Regions from separate parts of the Mesorhizobium sp. M1334 genome, predicted to be linked through region 2. Evidence: predicted binding sites of a transcription regulator. Region 2 holds the regulator's gene; each other region holds the start of a gene.
The links. The regulator PhoB, encoded in region 2, activates phosphate uptake and scavenging genes when phosphate is short. The targets are predictions, from matches to a motif close to TGTCATNNANCTGTCAT.

Region 1 (2,203 bases), on a different contig from region 2:
TGATGAACCTCAGCTCCGGGCCGAAAGTGATGTCGAAAGCATTCGGTCCGAATGTGCCGGCGTGGATCGGACCCGAAACGAATTCCCAGAACGGATTGAAGTCCTGGAACTGCGCCTTGTCCGGATTGTAATAATGCGCGGCTGTGTAATGCACGTCAGCGGTTAGCCAGACGGTATTGCCGATCCCCGCGTTCTTTATATAGCGAAGGAGGTCGGCAATTTCCAGCTCGCGCCCCTTGGCCGGGCCATTGTCGCCATTGCTGATTGCCTCAGCCCCGACCTTCTTGGTGCCGTCGTTCCAGACGACGAGGCCGAGCGGCATGTCGGCGGCGATGATTTTCCAGGTTGCATTGGAATTCGCCAGCTCGCGCTTCAGCCATTTCGTCTGTTGTTCGCCGAGGATACGCGATTGCGGCGTCATCGTCTCCTGCATATTCGGACCGTTGGGGCCGCGATAGGAACGCATGTCGAGGAAGAACACGTCGAGCAGCGGCCCATAGGCGATTTTGCGGTAGACACGGCCGGGCTCCGACGGCTCGTAGCGGATCGTCGTCATTTCGTGGAAGGCGCGCGCCGCGCGTGCCGCCAGTACATGGATGGATTTTTCGGTGTAGCGGTCGTCGGCGCTCAGATCCTTCGAATCCGACCAGTTGTTCACCACCTCGTGGTCGTCCCATTGGTAGAACGTCGGGCAGATGGCGTTCAGCGCCAGCACGTTCCTGTCCATCAAATTGTATTTCCACTGACCCCGGTATTCATCCAGCGTCTCGGCAACCTTGCGTTTTTCGTCGATCAGCACGGTGTTCTTCCACTTGCCGCCGCCGGGCAGGTCGACCTCGTCCTTCATCGCGCCATCGGCATAGATCGTATCGCCCGAATGCAGGAAGAAGTCCGGCGTGTGCTTGGCGATCGTGGCGTAGGTCTTCATGCCGGTGTCGTCGATGCCCCAGCCCTGGCCGGCGGTGTCGCCCGACCAAGCGAAACGAATGTCGCGCTTCGAGGCAGGTGCCGTGCGGAAGCGGCCGACGATCGGCTCGGAAACGGCGTTGATATCGGAAAGATCGGCCGCGACCATGCGGTAGAAGATGTCCTGGTCGGAGGCGAGATCGGTAAGCAGCCGCTTCACCGTATAGTCGCTGGCCGGCGAGCTATCGAGCGGCGCCAGGCGGACGGCATTGGCGAAGCTCTCCGTCGGCGACACTTCGAACATGACGCGCGACGGCCGGTCCGTGCGCGCCCAGACCATGCCGCTGGTCGCGTCGACGTCGCCGGATTGGATCCCGTGGGTAAAGGCCGGGCGCTGATTGGCGCGCGAGTAATAGGGAAGCGCGAGGCCCGACGCGCCGACCAGGCCAACGGCGCTGGCCGACGTGACGAAAGCGCGCCGCGTCATCGAAATCTTGTTCATGGCTGTCTCCTGGATGGCGTTGAACGTCGCCGCCAAGCTCCAGCTTCAATGTTTCAGGCACATTTCGAAACGATGAAGGTTTGATAACAGTGAACAGGCGGGCGATCTCCCCCTCAACGGGGGAGATTAGCACTCAACTGTCGCACCCTAAGCCGCCTGCGGTTCCGGCTCGAAGGCCGGGCGGCTGGTGTTGATCAGCAGCGAGATGCAGGCGGCGGCTATTGCCGTCATACCGGCGATCAGGAAGGCAAGCTCGTAATTGCCTTGCAACTCGCGCATGGTACCGCCGAAGAAGGCCGCTGTCGCGGCGCCAACCTGATGGCCGGCGACGATCCAGCCGAAGACGATCGGTCCGCTGCGGTCGCCGAACGCCTCGTTGGAAAGCCTCAGCGTCGGCGGCACCGTGGCGATCCAGTCCAGTCCGTAAAACACGGCGAAGATGATCAGGCTGGTTGCCGAAAAGCCGGAATAGGGCAGATAGATCAACGAGAGGCCACGGATGCCGTAATAGACGCCGAGCAGCTTGCGCGGGTCGAAACGGTCGGTGAGCCAGCCCGATAGCGTCGTGCCGATCAGGTCGAAGATGCCCATCATCGACAGCAGGCCGGCGGCTTGCACTTCGCCTATGCCCATGTCGCCGCAAAAGGCGATCAGGTGCGTGCCGACCAGCCCGTTGGTGGTGAAGCCGCAGACGAAGAAAGTGGCGAACAGATACCAGAACACGCGCGTGCCGGCGGCGCGGCGCAGCGTGCTCAGCGTATGCGAAAGGAAATTGCCTTGCGCGGCCGGCGGCGC
Region 2 (2,203 bases):
GACCGGACCGAGAAGATATTCACGTCGCCCCGCGAGAAGCGCACGCAGGACTACATCACCGGCCGCTTCGGCTGAGCCGTTCCGATCATGCATATGAGGACAGGACCATGGGCGAACACACAGTCGCTTCTTTCGACGAGGATCTCGAGCAGATCAGCAAGCTGATCCGCGACATGGCCGACCTCGCCGGTTCGATGGTCGGCGGGGCGACCAAGGCCCTGTTGAATTCCGACAACGTGCTGGCGCAACGCGTCGTCTCCGACGACGCCATCATGGACGCGCGTCAACGCGAACTGGACGACCGCGCCATCACCCTGATCGCCAAGCGCCAGCCAATGGCTCACGATCTGCGCCATGTCGTCGGAGCGATCCGCATGGCCGGCGACCTCGAACGCATCGGCGACCTTGCCAAGAACATCGCCAAGCGTGTGAGCGCGGTCGGCCTCAGCGTCACGCCGCGCGACCTTTCGCATTCCATCGATGCGATGGCGCAGCTGGTGCTCATTCAGGTGCAGGGCGTCATCGAGGAATATGCTGCAGGCGATGCGGCCGCGTTGGCCAAGCTGCGTGCCGCCGACGAGCGTATCGACGTCAAATACACGTCCGTGTTCCGCGAGCTGTTGACCTACATGATGGAAGATCCGCGCAACATCACCGCTTGCACGCATCTGCTGTTCTGCGCCAAGAATCTCGAGCGGATCGGCGACCATGTCACCAACATCGCCGAAAATGCGTATTATGTGCTGACCGGCGAGCAATTGCCGGTCAATCGTCCGAAGCAGGACGAAACGACAATGTCCGCACCGGTGACATGATGGGGGTGCCCAGCCGATGATCGCACCACGCATAATGGTGGTGGAGGACGAGGAGCCGTTGGGCGTGCTGCTCCGCTACAATCTCGAATCCGAAGGCTACCAGGTCGAGGTGGTGACACGTGGCGACGAAGCCGAGATCCGTTTGCAGGAGAATGTGCCCGACCTTCTGGTGCTCGACTGGATGATACCAGCGGTTTCCGGCATCGAGCTCTGCCGCCGGTTGCGGGTGCGCCCCGAAACCGAGCGGCTGCCGATCATTATGCTGACCGCGCGCGGCGAGGAGAGCGACCGGGTGCGCGGTCTTTCGACCGGCGCCGACGACTATCTGGTCAAACCGTTTTCGACACCGGAATTCATGGCCAGGGTCAAGGCGCTGCTGCGCCGCGCCAAGCCGGAAGTGCTGTCCAGCGTGCTGAAGGTCGGCGACATCGTGCTCGATCGCGAATCGCACCGGGTTTATCGCAAGAAGAGCGAGATCCGGCTCGGGCCGACCGAATTCCGGTTGCTCGAGTTCATGATGCGGCATCCGGGCCGCGTCTTCTCGCGTAGCCAGTTGCTCGATAATGTCTGGGGCGAGACGATCTATATCGACGAACGCACCGTTGACGTGCATGTCGGGCGGCTGCGCAAGGCCGTCAACAACGGCCGCATGCCGGATGTCATCCGCACCATCCGCGGTGCCGGTTACGCGATCCGGGAAGATTGACCCGCCTGGTCAGGCGACGTTCTTTCTGACGCCGGGCCTCATTTGCGCGCCCGGCGCGAAAATCTCCTGGTCGACGAAGCTTAACGCCCGCATCGCGCAGCCTTCGCGGATCAGCGGCAATTCGTTCGGCTCGGTATCGAAGGAGATCGAGCCCGAGTGCTGGCCGCCGGCGGTCTGGGCGATGGCCTTGCGCAAGGCCGGCTCGATCAGATCGAAGGCGGCGGCACTGGCGCCGACCATCGCGACCGGTGCCGGATCGATCAGCGCGAACAGCGAGCCGAGACCGAAACCCAGCGCTTCGCCGGCCTTGCGGTAGGCCTCGCGTTCCGGCCCATCCTTCTCGCGCGCGCGGGCGGCCAGCGCGCGCATGTCGGCGTCGCTGACGTCGGCGACCGGTTCGCTGTCTTCGCTCATCTGCCTGGCGTTGCGCCAGATGGCATAGTTGCCGGCATAGGCTTCGATGCAGCCGCGCCGCCCGCACCGGCAGAGCGCGCCGCCCGGATGATGGATCATGTGGCCAAATTCGCCGCCCGAGGAATGCGTCCCGGTGAACAGTTCGCCCTTCAGCACAAGCCCCATACCGATGCCATGCGAAAGCAGGATGGCGATGAAGTCGTCGCGATAGCGATCCGGATCGCGCCAGCGCAAAGCCACCGCCATCATATTGCAGTCGTTCTCCACC
Region 3 (2,203 bases), 100 kb from region 2:
GAACGTGCCGTCCTTGGCCAGGTCGGCGAGCGCCTGGAAGTGGTTGACGAAAATCGGCGCATTGATCTTGAGTTCGACGTCGCCGCCGGCCAGGCCATTCTGCTGGGTGGCCCAAGGCACGTCATTCCACGCCGCGAAATTCTCCAGATGGATCCAGGTCAGCCAGGTCGAGGTATAGCCGCAAGAAGCGGCGCCGCTCGTTTTGATCTTCTTGGCGGCTTCCCAAACCTCGTTCCAGGTCTTGGGCGGATTGTTCACGTCGAGGCCTGCCTTCTGGAAGATGTCCTTGTTGTAGTAGAGGATCGGCGAGGAGGAGTTGTAGGGGAAGGACAGCATGGTGCCGTCCGGCTTGGAATAATAGCCGACGATGCCGGGCAGATACTGGCTCTTGTCGAAAGTCATCCCGGCGCCGGTCATCACATCGGCCACCGGCTTTATCGCACCCTCGGCCGCCATCATCACGCCGGTGCCGACGTCGAACACCTGGAGGATATCGGGCGCTTGCCCGGCACGAAAGGCAGCGATGCCGGCATTCAGCGTCTCCGGATAGGTGCCCTTGAACACCGGAACGAGCTCATATTCGCTCTGGCTGGCGTTGAAATCCTTGGAGATCTTGGCGACGACCTCGGCGTTGGCGCCGGTCATGGCGTGCCACCAGCTGATCTGCGTGACGGCGAAGGCGGAGGTGGTGGAAAGCAGGGTCACGGTGGCGGCGATACCGGCCGCAAAGCCGAAGAACTTCATGTTTCATCTCCCGTTTGTCATTGGCGAAAGGGGCACCTCCGCAAAGCCAATATGTGGCGCTGATGACAATCGGACAACGGTTTTGTTGCCGATCAATGAACTCCATTCCTTCCTAAAGTGCACTCGCTACCGAAACCGGGCGTCAGAAACGACATCACCGCCTTTTTCGGCGCAGCGGCATCGGTTTTCCCCCGAAAAGACCCGCCTCATGGCCTACGGGTTAACTATTCGTTAAAATCTCCAAGAGCTAATCCGTCACACCTCCCTGTTAGTTTTGACCGAGTGAACCAGGATGCTGACGGTCTATAATTGTATCGTAAATCAGCACGACCTGAGACTGGTTGCGCTCGCCGCACTCGTCTGTGGAATTTCTTGTTTCTCTGCGGTTAATCTCCTTAAGCATGTCGGCCGATCGACCGAGCGAAACCGGCTTGTCTGGCTGATGATCGCCGCGGCCTCGACCGGGTTCGGCATATGGGCGACGCATTTCATCGCCATGACCGCGTTTACGCCGGGAATACCGAACGCATACAATCCGGGATTATCCGCCTTTTCGCTTGCCGCCGCCGTCATCCTGACCGCGCTTGGGATGTGGGTCGCCACCTTGCGGCGCGGCATCGACCATTTCCTCGTCGGTGGCGCCATTCTCGGCGGCGCCATCGCGACGATGCACTACATCGGCATGGCCGCTTTCGAGGTCGAAGGCCGGGTCGTATGGAACCTGCTCCTTGTCGCGATATCGCTTCTGGCCGGAGTGACCCTTGCGGCACTGGCGCTCCTGGTCGTCTTGCGCCGCCCGTCAGCACTCGCGACTCTCGGCGGCGCCGCGCTTTTGACGCTGGCCATTTGCAGCTTGCATTTCATCGCGATGACCGCGGTGTCGATCATTCCGGATTCCTCGATTGAAATATCCGAACATTCCGTCGAGCCCATTTCCCAGGCCTTTGCCGCAGCGGTCGCCAGCCTTGTAATCCTTGTGCTGTCAGGTGCGGCGCTGTGGATCGACCTGCGCTTTCGCCGCCAGAAGCTCGAGGCCGATCGCATGCACGATCTCGCCAACGCGGCGGTGGAAGGTCTGATCGTTTGCGATGGCACCCGCATCGTCAGTGCCAATGACAGTATGGCGAAGCTGACCGGAACAGCGACAGCCACCCTGAACACGATGCAACTCGGCGAGCTTTTCGAGGGACAGAGCGCAGCCGATATATCCGGCTTCGGCGAACAGGCGCAGGAAGCAACATTAAGGGGCAGCGACGGCGCGAGAGTTCCTGTCGAGCTGATCGCCAGGAAGATCACCTACTGCGGCAGGCCTCATACGGTGCTTGCCGTTCGCGACATCCGTGAACGCAAGAAGGCAGAAGAAGAGATTCTCCGCCTCGCGCATTTCGATCCGCTTACCGGGCTTGCCAATCGGCGGAGCTTTTCTTCCCGGCTGGAAGCAGAATTCGCCTCGATGGAT
Region 4 (2,203 bases), on a different contig from region 2:
AGACCAGCGGCACGACCGGCGCACGCTTCGTCACGGCGGCCAGCGCCTCCCGCATGATCTCGGCCGCAGGCTTCATCAATGCCGAATGGAAGGGCGCCGAGACCTGCAGCATCAGCGCCCGCTTGGCGCCCTTCTCCGTGCATAGCTTTGCCGCCAGTTCGACCGCCGGCCTGGCGCCGGAGATCACCAGCTGGCCGCCGCCATTGTCGTTGGCGATCTGGCAAACCAAGGCTTGCGCAGGATCTTTGGCGGTGCCTTGGGCGGCCTCTGCGCAAGCGGCCTCGACGTCGGCCTGTTCCAACCCGATGATCGCCGCCATGGCGCCCTCGCCGGCCGGTACAGCCGCCTGCATGGCATTGCCGCGGATACGCAACAGCCGGGCGGCGTCGGCGACCGAAACGAAACCAGCGGCCGCAAGTGCCGAATATTCACCGAGCGAATGGCCGGCGACATAGGTGACCTTGCCGTTCAGGGAGAAGCCGCGCGCCTCCAGCGCCCGGACTGCGGCGAGTGACACCGCCATCAGCGCCGGCTGAGCATTGGCGGTCAGCGTCAGCGTCTCTTCCGGGCCTTCCCAGATCAGCTGCGATAGTTTTTCACCGAGCGCGTCGTCGACTTCCTCGAAGATCCGCCGCGATTCCACAAAAGTATCGGCGAGGTCCTTGCCCATGCCGACGGCCTGGCTGCCCTGCCCCGGAAAGGTGAATGCGATGGCCATGGTCGGCTCCCAGCTGCTGGTTCTCGCTGCCTGTGACGCAAGGCGTGCGCCCAAGTCAAGTCCAACCTTGACCGCTCAGCGTCGGCCGAGTGCCTGTTTCGGCAGGCTTTTTGGCGATCACTCATGATGAAAACCGCTCACGATTTGTTTGTTGGCTCTTCTTATTTCCGCCGCAGGCGCTAGGCTTTGCGTGACAGTTCGATGACAATCGAGTGACGCCTTTGTTGCGGGCCGGGGAACTATTGAAGTGGCAAAGACCAAGCAGAGCGCAGCCGAGGCGGCGCCACAGTTTCTTGAAGGCGATCCGTCGACTGGCTATCTGCCGGCGCGCAGATGGCCTGTCATCCGCTATGGCCTTATCAGCTTGCTGGCTGCGGCCATCCTGGTGTTTGCCATCGAACTGATCGTGCGCGGCAACTTTGCCGGCACCATTGATTTCTTTCTGCAGCCTTTCAAACCCGGCTGGACCACGATCATCATTTTTGCGCTGATCCTCATCGGCCTCGACGCCGTGCTCGGCCGCAGCCATCAGAGCCTGATGATCGTCGCGCCGCTGACATTGTCGCTGGCGTTCGTCGGCCACCAGAAGTCGCTCTATCTCGGCGATCCGCTCTATCCGACCGATTTCCTCTATTCCCGGCAGATCGTGGCACTGATGCCGCTCCTGGTCCGCGACCGCCCAGGAACCGCCATTGCCCTGGCGATCGGCATCGTCGGCGGGCTGTCGCTGCTCGTCTATGGCTGGCGGTTATGGCGCCGCCGCGTTCCGGCGCTCAGCCACAAGGGCCGCCTTGCCCGGCTGACGCTGACGGTGCCGCTGATCGCTTTCTTCGTCTCCATCATGGACTATGCCACCTTCTCGTGGACGCGCGACCGGCTGCAGATCATCCCGATTATGTGGGACCAGAAGGAAAACTATGCCTCGAACGGTTTTGCGCTCGCCTTCGCGCTGAACGTCCCGATGGCGCATGTCTCGGCGCCGCCCGGCTATTCCGACAAGGCGATCGAAGCGATCGGCAAACCGCAGGTGATCGCCTCGGTACCTGCCGAGAAGCCCGACATCATCGTCGTGATGAGCGAATCCTTCTGGGATCCGACCAAGCTGCCCGGCGTCACCATCACACCCGACCCTATCCCCAATGTGCGGGCACTGCGCACGGGCTACATGTTCTCGCCCGAGTTCGGCGGCATGACGGCCAACATCGAGTTCGAGGCCCTGACCGGCTTTTCCAACGCCTTCCTGCCGGCGGGCAGCATTCCCTACCAGCAATATGTGCGGACACCGACTCCCTCGCTGGCGACCTTCCTGAAAAGTCAGGGCTACCGGGCGCGCGCCATCCATCCCGGCACCAACTGGTTCTGGAATCGGGGGGCCGTCTATGCCGATTTCGGCTTCAACGACTTCAAGTCCGAGGAGACGTTGCCGCCCATGCAGAAGCGCGGACCGCTCGCGTCGGACGCAGCGATGACCGACGAGATCATCCG

Region 1: NKH17_RS17830 (alkaline phosphatase D family protein) is a predicted target of PhoB. The motif match lies at 1,481-1,497, and genes of this name have one in related genera.
Region 3: ugpB (sn-glycerol-3-phosphate ABC transporter substrate-binding protein UgpB) is a predicted target of PhoB. The motif match lies at 807-823, and genes of this name have one in related genera.
Region 4: NKH17_RS22350 (LTA synthase family protein) is a predicted target of PhoB. The motif match lies at 909-925, and genes of this name have one in related genera.

What each region holds. Positions count from the first base shown of each region.
Region 1 is NZ_JAMYLM010000009.1:120,148-122,350, forward strand. Features, by position in the region: gene NKH17_RS17830 (alkaline phosphatase D family protein) at 1-1,408, opposite strand, end outside; gene NKH17_RS17835 (MFS transporter) at 1,556-2,203, opposite strand, start outside.
Region 2 is NZ_JAMYLM010000002.1:557,403-559,605, reverse strand. Features, by position in the region: gene pstB (phosphate ABC transporter ATP-binding protein PstB) at 1-75, shown strand, start outside; gene phoU (phosphate signaling complex protein PhoU) at 108-815, shown strand; gene phoB (phosphate regulon transcriptional regulator PhoB) at 832-1,521, shown strand; gene NKH17_RS06195 (ROK family protein) at 1,531-2,203, opposite strand, start outside.
Region 3 is NZ_JAMYLM010000002.1:452,711-454,913, forward strand. Features, by position in the region: gene ugpB (sn-glycerol-3-phosphate ABC transporter substrate-binding protein UgpB) at 1-744, opposite strand, end outside; gene NKH17_RS05625 (bifunctional diguanylate cyclase/phosphodiesterase) at 1,037-2,203, shown strand, end outside.
Region 4 is NZ_JAMYLM010000014.1:107,632-109,834, forward strand. Features, by position in the region: gene fabD (ACP S-malonyltransferase) at 1-718, opposite strand, end outside; gene NKH17_RS22350 (LTA synthase family protein) at 966-2,203, shown strand, end outside.